3 regions of the Peribacillus muralis genome follow, and region 1 is predicted to be linked to each of the others. Evidence: riboswitches for the same ligand, from Rfam matches in the RefSeq annotation. Region 1 holds a riboswitch; each other region holds the start of a gene.
The links. Region 1 has a riboswitch for preQ1 ahead of ABE28_RS17775 (VUT family protein). Riboswitches for the same ligand answer to the same signal wherever they lie in the genome.
Positions count from the first base shown of each region.

Region 1 (3,283 bases):
GGTGATAAAGCCGTGCAGAGAAAGGAAAATGGACCAAATGGACGCAGGGTCGAGTTTATGATCGGTCAGTTCTGCCATCGACTGGATAAGCTTTTCATAGGTCTTGGTAGAATCGATTTGCAATAAATGCTGAATTTCCTTTTCCTTGGATAGAAACATGATGGAATAATGATTTTGCTGAGTCAAGCCGAATTCGATAAAGCACAATAAGACCTTTTCCAATTTTTGCTGAGGGAGATTGTCGGACAGCAGGATTTCATCGATTAAGAGATTTAAAGCGAAAAAATCCGATTTCACCAAGCCATAAAAGATTTCTGCCTTATTTTTAAAATGATAATAAATGGCTCCGTGACTGCAATTCAATGTTTTCGCCAATTGCCTCATGGAAACGCTCGAATACCCGACGGTGGCAAAAAGGTGTCTAGCTTCCTTCAGAATCATTTCCTTTGATAATTCTTTATCTGCCGATTTCCTTGGTGACATCAGAGCACCTCCTTATTTATTAACCAATGGTCAATTAAAATATAACCCATTTGTTATAAACTGTCAAATGACGGAGCGTTGCAAAGATTTCCATATATATGTAACTAAAGCTTGCCTGCCTCGTCTAACATAGTAAACGTTGAGCCTAGAAAGGAGACCTATGAAATTACAACATGCTGTTATATTTCTGTTCCTGCTTGTTGGTTTATCAATTCCTAACGACGCCGATGCTGAATGGAGTATTGAAGATGATGGATTCGCTTACGATCCATTAAATGCGTCAAAAACATTCACGATAACAGAAAAAGTGAAAGATGTGATGCTGCTGCATGTGTTAAGGGGGACGGAGCGAAAATTCGGCTATATGGATAAACCCTTATTAGTGGATCAGGAAATCGTATTGGAATGGCTGTTTTGGAGAAATGGTGAAGAAATTCCCTTAGGCGAACTAGAGGTAACGGCCACTCATGCTGATGGAATAAGCCATTCAGCTAAAGGGGTATTGATCAATATAAAAACGCCCATCAAAGAATTACCTAAAGCGTATACGCCGCAACCAGTCAGCTTTGATAGCGAATGCATTGATGTTCCTGTATCCATGGCGACCACGGTTTTAACATTTAATGAAACCGGCATTTGGACTTTACAGCTATATGTACATGATCAATTCATGGGAGATATGAACGTGTCGGTAACAGAAAAAAAGGAACCCATAATCGATTCAATCCAATTCCATCATCACCCTTATATGATAAAATGAGGATATTGAAATTGGAGGAAAGAGACTAATATGAAAAAGAAATTAGGAATATTATCTTCAATAATCTTCGTATTGACGGTTTTTTTTTATTCGCTCGCCCATTTTTTAAAAAAACTGACCCTCTAGTAGACATATTTATCGTGCATCCAGGAAATCGAGTACTATCAACTGAATTCATGCTCATTGGGGATGAAGCGGATGATGGTAACCTGGAAGGTATCTAAAAGTGATGGACTCAAATCCATGAGTCCATGTTAAAAAACGATGGACGCCCACAATGTATGCACGCCATTTTCCAGATGGCCCTTTAAGCAAGTGAATGTATATACCCACCCTTCTTTTTGGCCGATCATTTTGCTTAGGATCTCGGGGTCATCGGCTTTCAAACCTGATTCGTTCGTGCTTGGGGCACCCACTTCTTCTAACAGGATGGTAACCATCGTTTCCCCAAGAAAATGTGATTTTCCTTTTTTCCTCGATTTCCGGTACAGTAATCATGACCTCGGCTGCGTATTCATCATATTTTAAGGTAATCGTCTTGTCCCCATCTTTCAGAGTATCATCATTTTTTAAGCTAGCTGGAAACTGCTTGATTTCCAATCATTTTCAAGCTACGATAAAAAAGGAAAATAATGATCCGCTCGGCGGAAGAGGTTCTAGCTACCCTCTCAAAAAAACTAAGGAGAACAGTACTCTTTCTTAGGGTGCTGTTTTTTCTGTAAGAGGAGATTGTAAGACATGTTAAGAATTTTACTGTATTTAGTATCCATCATCACCGCAAATGTGGTGACAGCAGCTTTTATGCCTTTACAATTTGGTATGTTCATCATACCGATGGGAACGTTGCTGATTGGGGGAACGTTCATCTTTCGAGATCTGGTCCAAAATAAATTCGGCCGGGCGAAAACCTATTTTTGCATCATCATCGCACTAATATTATCTGCATGTGTATCATTTTTATTAGGGGATACATTATTGATCGTCTTCGCTTCCGCATTATCGTTCGTGGTCGCAGAAACGGCCGATACGGAAATTTACACCCGACTAAAGCTGCCGATGAGCTGGAGGGTGTTTTACAGCGGAATCGTTGGAGGCTTTTTCGATTCAGTGCTTTTTGTCGTGATTGGCCTAAGCCCACTCGGTGCCAACATCTTGCCATGGGAAGCCGTACCGGCAGCCATCATCGGTCAAATCATCGTAAAAACGATCATTCAGTCGATCGGTGCCCTACTGCTCGGACGAATCCATATCAGGCTGGAGAAGCGCGTAGTCTCCGGTTAAATAGGAGGAGTGAAACGCTTGATGGATGGATCCAAAAAGAAACAAGACAGATGCTATTGCCTGGAAGCCTTCCGTAAAAAGTACGGACCACATGTCCAAGGCGAATGCATGAAACTCTCCTGCGCCAATTATCGCAAGCATAAAGAATTAGAGGCAAAAGGGCCAAATTAGGCCCTTTTTTAAATTCCGGAAATATGAGGTAGCGACATTCATGAGGGAAAGCCCGATTGGCGAGTAAACGACCGGAATTGGCGAGTAAACGACCGGAATTGGCGAGTAAACGACCGGAATTGGCGAGTAAACGACCGAAATTGGCGAGAAAACAGCCGGAATTGGCGAGTAAACGACCGGAATTGGCGAGTAAACAGCTGAAATTGGCGAGAAATAATATTTCCTGCTTTCGGACTCTTTCCGCGGGTATTTCATTAACTTCCTTGTTACCATCCGTTTAAGGGCGGGGCAGAGGGTGTCTTCTCCATTTCATAGCCATAGAGCTGTTTTTTTTTGTAAGAGTGTTGGTTCACGTCTCCGGATTTCATCAGTAAAGTGTCATTCGTTGTACATCGTATCACAAGGTGCATTTTACTTTTCTAAAAAAAATGGTTAAATGACGATTGCTAAATAAATTTAATCATAGTAAAATGTGCTTCGGAACGGATGAGTTATATGTAGTGTGTAAGGTTACTATATCCGATAATGATTTGTTCTATGAGAATACGGATTAGGATAGAAGTTAACCCTACTCAAGGGGTATTAATT
Region 1 covers NZ_CP017080.1:3,655,626-3,658,908, reverse strand. The annotation lists gene ABE28_RS17790 (TetR/AcrR family transcriptional regulator) at 1-483, opposite strand, end outside; gene ABE28_RS17785 (hypothetical protein) at 644-1,243, shown strand; gene ABE28_RS17780 (SRPBCC family protein) at 1,498-1,683, opposite strand; PreQ1 riboswitch class I at 1,888-1,930, shown strand; gene ABE28_RS17775 (VUT family protein) at 1,982-2,524, shown strand; gene ABE28_RS25170 (hypothetical protein) at 2,752-2,976, shown strand.

Region 2 (3,283 bases), 1.8 Mb from region 1:
TCATTTTCATATAGATACCCCTTTCTTTCTTTATTGGAAATTCTAAATAACAAGTTATTCAGAGTGAGTGTTACATTGTTCACAAACTGACGTCTCTATATTAGTATCATATATGGAAAAAAACAATCAAAAGTGACATATGTCACAAAAAGTTCATGAAGAGATAGTGAAAGAATGGGATATGAGGTTATTAGTTGGATATATAATAAGAAAAGAAGTATAATAGCTTATTAATTTAATACATTTTAAAGGTGTTTTTAAATGAAATTTATTCTCAAAAGAACCGTTCTTGAATTGGTAAAATTTCAATAAAATTACATTAGAATAATATTCCATATGAGGGAGATGAATAAGACGAGGGGGATAAGCGTTTTATTTGTTTTTTAATATAAAAAGACAACGGATCATCAAGCGTATAAATTGAGGAATTTAGCCTAAAAACATAAAAAAAGCAGGTATCTGAAAACGATGCCTGCTTCTTATTATTCACTCCATTGCTTCTGGACTTGATGAAGGGCCTGCTGTAAAATCTGTTCCTGGTTTGCACTAGGATCCGTGAGGACGTTCGTTTGATAGGATTTCCCTTTATAATCAACTTTCACTGTAACTTTTACCATGATTCATCTTTCCTTTCTTGAATGCTTAGTTTAATGGGATGGGTGTACGGTTCTTGTATACCCGGGGGTGAGGATTTATCAAACATTTCGGCGTAACGACGATGTTGCTTAATATTCATAATTATCTGATATATTGTGAAAATTGTCAATATTTTAATGATAGCATGGACATTAAAAGTGAAATTTTAGTGCAGGAAATGGAAAATCATCCTCGGTAAAATGAAAACGGCCTTGCTGTGTTATGGAAGCAAGGCCGTTTCTTTATATTTTAGTTAAGATAATCCCTATCAAGGCTGCCAAAACCCCTGCAATTTGATAGGACTTTAGTTTTTCCTTGAATAAGTAACAACCGGCAAAAACTACGATTAAACAGTTCAAGCTCACCACTGGAAAAATGATGCTGGCAATTCCGGTATTTAAAGCGAAGAAATAACATACATAAGCAATGATGCTCAACAAGCCTACTAGAGAGCCGATTTTCACTTCGTTTAACTTGAGTTTTTCATTCTTCATGCCCGATGCGGCCATCAAATAAAGTGTTCCGCCGCCATACATCGATACCAGGATATCAAGTGAGTTCAAATGAAGGCGCGTGGTCGTTGTCATTAAGATCCCAAGTACACCGAATGAGAATATTGCAAATGATGTATGCATCATCCAGGGGAAATATTGATGATTGCCCTTCGCGTTAGGGGTATACTGAATGACAAGGGTAGCAAGGAGCATACAGGCGATCCCGGTCCACTGCAACGAAGAAATATGCTCATGAAAAATGATCGCAGCACAAAGGATGGGGAAGATGGCATTGGCCGCAATCAACGGTGATGTCAAGCTTGCCGGTCCCTTTTCAAACGCACTGCCCATCTGGATATTCCCGTTAGCATTAAGGATCCCGATAGCAGCTCCAAGCAAGATGGATAGCCAATTTGTGGTCAAACCATCTACGATCCCGCCATACAATAGTGCCATGATGAAGGCCGTAAAGTAAAAGAAAAATTGGATATGTATCTTGGAGTAACCTTTTCCGCTGCTCCACTTGAAAATGCTGTTATTGATACCGAAACATATACTGGTGATGAGTGCAGCAAAAATCCACATTTGTATACTCTCTTCCTTCAATTAGGATATCTTCCTCTCCATTCTAAGCGGAATATGGATAGGAATCAAACTCATTTTACGAGAGCTGGATTGACAGATTGATTTTTTTTTTCTATATTTACTATGGCTATTTCAATATATTTCCCGATAATGGGAGAGGTTCATAGCATCACCCTCTTAAAAAAACTATGGCTTTGATATTTTTCGCGAATCAACCATATCTTTTTAGAGATATGGTTTTTTGTTATATAGAGGCCCATTTTATGAATCTCCCCCGACAAGCGTGGAAGAGGAGGACTTTTTATGTCTGGAAGAAAAGAAGAAGAATTAAAGGAAATAACATTGCTTGGGAATCAAGGAACAAAATATCCATTCGACTACGCTCCAGAAATTCTCGAGTCGTTCGATAACAAACACCCTAACCGGGATTATTTTGTCAAATTCAATTGCCCGGAGTTCACTAGCTTATGCCCGATAACCGGACAGCCGGACTTTGCAACCATATACATCAGCTATATTCCAAGTGTGAAAATGGTCGAGAGCAAGTCCTTGAAGCTGTATTTATTCTCATTCCGTAACCACGGTGATTTCCATGAGGATTGCATGAACATCATCATGAATGACCTAATTGAATTGATGGACCCAAAATATATTGAAGTATGGGGCAAGTTCACACCCCGGGGCGGCATTTCCATCGATCCATACACAAACTACGGAAGGCCAGGGACGAAGTATGAAGAAATGGCGGATTACCGCTTGATGAATCATGACTTATACCCTGAAACCGTGGATAATCGTTAAAAAGGAAGAAATATCAAAAGGGTTTCGAAGGATTTTACTTTCGAAATCCTTTTGAATAGTATTGATTCCCCTTTAAGCAGCCTGCGCATTCATGCTTTTCATCCATATCGAATAACCGCCAATCCTTCTTTTCACTCCGCATTTTATCTGCTTTTCCCTAAATTGCTACCAACTGTGGCGTGTCATCCTTCACTAAGAATCCTTGCTCATTCACACGAACATGAAAATGAATAAGCGGTGCCGGTACCCCTCTGGATAAGTGAGTGCCTGCAGTGGAAGCAACCGTCTAATCACCGCAACACAGACCTATAGGTAAATGGTATTCTATCTTTTTTCAAGCAAAGCTGAATGAAATCCAAGCTCCGGAAATTTAAAAATTGAGAGCGATGGAACGTTTTTTCCTTTCCCTGTCATCATACAGTTTTATGGTCGTATTGTCCTTTTTGAAAATACATTTGTCCTCCTCTAAAGGAATTTGTTCTTGATTGTTTCGTTGAAAAACGTAATAATAGGGAGAGTTAATGTTGACAGAATTTTTATAATAATAGGGGATGTCGAGATGAAGGTTGCGAAGTTTGGCGGAAGTTCACTGGCGTCAGGTGAACAAATCAAGAAGGTATTCGAAATTGTGACAGCTGATCCGGAGCGGAAGTTTGTCGTCGTTTCGGCTCCCGGAAAACGCAATTCCGATGATATAAAGGTGACGGATTTATTGATTGAAGCTGCAAAACAGCAGCTGCGCGGGGATAACGGCGAACCTTTAATCG
Region 2 covers NZ_CP017080.1:486,611-489,893, forward strand. The annotation lists gene qoxA (cytochrome aa3 quinol oxidase subunit II) at 1-10, opposite strand, end outside; gene ABE28_RS24815 (BA3454 family stress response protein) at 483-617, opposite strand; gene ABE28_RS02335 (DMT family transporter) at 879-1,736, opposite strand; PreQ1 riboswitch class I at 1,866-1,911, shown strand; gene queF (preQ(1) synthase) at 2,019-2,516, shown strand; gene ABE28_RS02345 (aspartate kinase) at 3,076-3,283, shown strand, end outside.
Region 2: linked by a shared signal. The riboswitch ahead of queF (preQ(1) synthase) and the one ahead of ABE28_RS17775 (VUT family protein) in region 1 are both predicted to bind preQ1.

Region 3 (3,283 bases), 1.7 Mb from region 1:
CAAGTAAAGGTATAAGACCAGGCCTATCGATAAAAGAAAGAAAATGCCTTCCACTCTCTGTAGCTGAATGAAGACTTCTTTGTTTTGAATATTTGTCGTTAAGAAATAGTCGAACACGACTAGTATAAGAACCCCGGAAAGGATATATATACTTAAAATGGAGCGCTTGGACATGGAGATTCTCCCTGATTTTAAGACATTGCAATGGTAAAATTACATACACATTTTAACAAACTATCGAAGAAAAATATATGCACAATCATAAATTAAAAAACAGGAGACGAGGTGGTCACCTGTTTTTTCGGAAGATGCGTTGGTTCTTTTTCTTTTTAACCCGTTTGTAGATCACGAAAAATAATAAAAAGAGCAGTGCGAGTGCAGCTAACGTATATTGGTTCATTTCAACTGTAAGCAGGCCATATGGAATTAGCGATAGAAAGAAAAAGTAAATCAGGTTTCCGAGTGTCGTCGCCACTAAAAAATCCTTGAATGTAACCGAACTGACTCCTGCCGCCAAGTTGATCAGGCTTGTTGGGATAAGCGGGAAAACCCTTCCTGTAAAGACGTACATAAACCCGTGCTCCACAACACTTTCTTGCCACTTTTTATCCAGCTTCTTTAAAAGGAGGTCTTGAAACCAGTTTCTTGCTGCATAGAAGATCAAGCCTGATGCTACTACACTCGAGAACCAACTCCAAAGGTAACCATATAAGAAGCCGAATATCGTGACATTGATCGTCAGGAGCAAAATTAAGGGTATGATTGTAAAAGAATTCTGAACAAACATCAATACGAATGTGACCAAAAAGGTGAGTGAAAGGTTTTCCTTCAATATGCCAATAACTGACTCCAGGTCACTTTTCCATACTAAAGTGAATAGTTCTGCATTTGTTAAAATAAATATTGCGATACCCAACAAAATGATCAAAGTCAGGAATTTTTTCAAAGAGTCACCACCATTCTTACTTATAGTTTACCAGCTCAAGGTTAATTGGTGAAAAAAGAGCTGTCGCATAATGCAGACAGCTCTTTTACAGTATAGTAGGTTCAGGAAGCGATGATTCCTTTAAAGCCACTTTTCAAACTGAATTCTTTTGTCCATTGCATAAATGACGGGTGCACCAATCAAAAGGACAACGAATTCACCAACGGCTGTGGTGCCCCAGCCTAACCAGAATGGTAAACCAAAGGCAAGGTTCAGTTCGATTGCAATCAAGAACATTGTGAACGTGAAAAAGATAATCGTCGCGATCATCCGTCCTTGGACGCCTTTAATGAACCGCGAAACAAAAATGATCAGAAGCAAGGCGAGTATGGATTGCCCGACCCCGAAAACCAAGTCAAATGGAACCATAGGTGAAAAAAGCAGATTCGAAATGAATACACCGCCTACGATGCCATAGATATATTTTTTATTGAATACAATCAGATGGTTCAGTATTTCCGGAACCCGAAATTGGTACGCGCCAAAAGATATTGGTTGAAACACGAATGAGACCGCCACATATAAGGCAGCCAATATCCCGCTTATCACGAGGGTACGATTATTCATTTTTTTCTCTCCTAGTTTTTTATCGTGGGATGGTTACGAACCACGTATAGGTTTTTGCCCGAAACTTAATAGTAGTCGATATATGCCTATTTCGTCAATGTGTAAAGAATGGTTATTGCATGACAAAGCCTCATGTAAGCCAAACGGATTTTTGATTTCTTGCATGGAAGGATGATATTATTTTTATAGAGAAGCAGAAGGAGTGAGAGTGACGTGTCAATTGAAAGTGTCAAACATCATTTTGAAAAATGGAATCTGGAAGGCGAAGTGATGGAGTTCGAAACGTCAAGTGCTACGGTTTATGAGGCAGCGGATACCATTGGCGTCATCCCAGCACGGATCGCTAAGACTCTATCCTTCAGGGGAGAAGGGGACAAGGCGATTTTAGTTGTAGCAGCCGGGGATGCAAAAGTCGATAATAAGAAGTTTCGCCAGACATTCGGCTTCAAGGCAAGGATGCTGGCTCCAGATGAAGTGCTCCAACAGACTGGGCATGCTATCGGCGGCGTTTGCCCATTTGGATTGGCGAATGAGCTGGATGTTTTTCTTGATATATCGATGAAGCGCTTTGAATCAGTATTTCCCGCTTGCGGCAGTACGAATTCTGCGATAAAGCTTACACTTGCACAATTATTTGAATATTCAGGTGCTAAGGAGTGGGTTGATGTGTGTAAGGATTGGGAATAAGCGGGGAGCAGGGATGAAAAGGATATTTTTAAGAAACGGAATTACGCTAGGGTGGACTTAAAGATGATCGTGAAGAAAATTCATAATTGGAGTGTGAAGGATGTTAAGCGGAAGTCATCGAAAAAACAATAGTAGCTACCTTAGTCTTAAAACTCTTTATGAAGAAAACATCACGGTTAAGAGTGTAGCCCAAGAGCTTGAGGCCTGTCATAAAAATGATGAAGCGCTCGTTATACGGAAGGCGCTGGAGAGTAAGAATTTCGATATAATGGCAGTGCAAGATCAAGGGGATATCATCGGATATATCGAAAGGGAAGAGCTTGGTGAAGGGAGGATCTCGAAGTATTTGAGAAGCTTTTCTCCACGGGAGCTTGTTTCGGATTCTACCCCTTTGATTCAACTTCTTCATATTTTTAAAAATAAAACAAGAGTGTTCGTTTTGGAGAATAATTCAATTAAAAAGTTGATAACTCATGCAGACCTTCAAAAGCCGCCCATCAGGATGTTGATATTCGGATATATCACCCTTTTGGAAATGAGGCTGAGCGACATCATTTTGCATAGATTCGGTGATGGTAGCTGGCACTCCATGATCAGCGAGGACCGTTTGGATAAGGCAACTGAATTATATCGGCGCAGAATTGATAAAAATGAAGATATCAACATCATAGAGTGTCTTCAAATCAGTGACAAGTTCGATATTATCCATAAAGATCAGGAAATGAGGCACTTTTTCCAAATTCCCTCAAAAAGTAAGGGAAGGAAGGATGCGAATGCCATCCGGAAATTACGGGATAAAATATCGCATGCTAATGAATTGGGGCTGGACATGTCATGGATGGAGATCATTGAAGTGGTCGAGTGCTGTGGACATCTGCTCGAACTCTCCGAATCATATCAATATGAGAATTAAGAAACCGGCAATCATGCTGGTTCTTTCTCGTGTTTGGAGCTAGATGCCAGAAAAAGCTGCCCATATTAGGCAGCTCCCCCAAGATATCAAAACTCTGGCAGTTGGTCGAGATTGTTTTCCTTGATTCCATC
Region 3 covers NZ_CP017080.1:443,521-446,803, forward strand. The annotation lists gene ABE28_RS02125 (PAS domain-containing sensor histidine kinase) at 1-174, opposite strand, end outside; gene ABE28_RS02130 (TVP38/TMEM64 family protein) at 290-946, opposite strand; gene ABE28_RS02135 (QueT transporter family protein) at 1,067-1,552, opposite strand; PreQ1 riboswitch class I at 1,558-1,602, opposite strand; gene ABE28_RS02140 (YbaK/EbsC family protein) at 1,766-2,239, shown strand; gene ABE28_RS02145 (hypothetical protein) at 2,340-3,152, shown strand; gene ABE28_RS02150 (DUF3892 domain-containing protein) at 3,239-3,283, opposite strand, start outside.
Region 3: linked by a shared signal. The riboswitch ahead of ABE28_RS02135 (QueT transporter family protein) and the one ahead of ABE28_RS17775 (VUT family protein) in region 1 are both predicted to bind preQ1.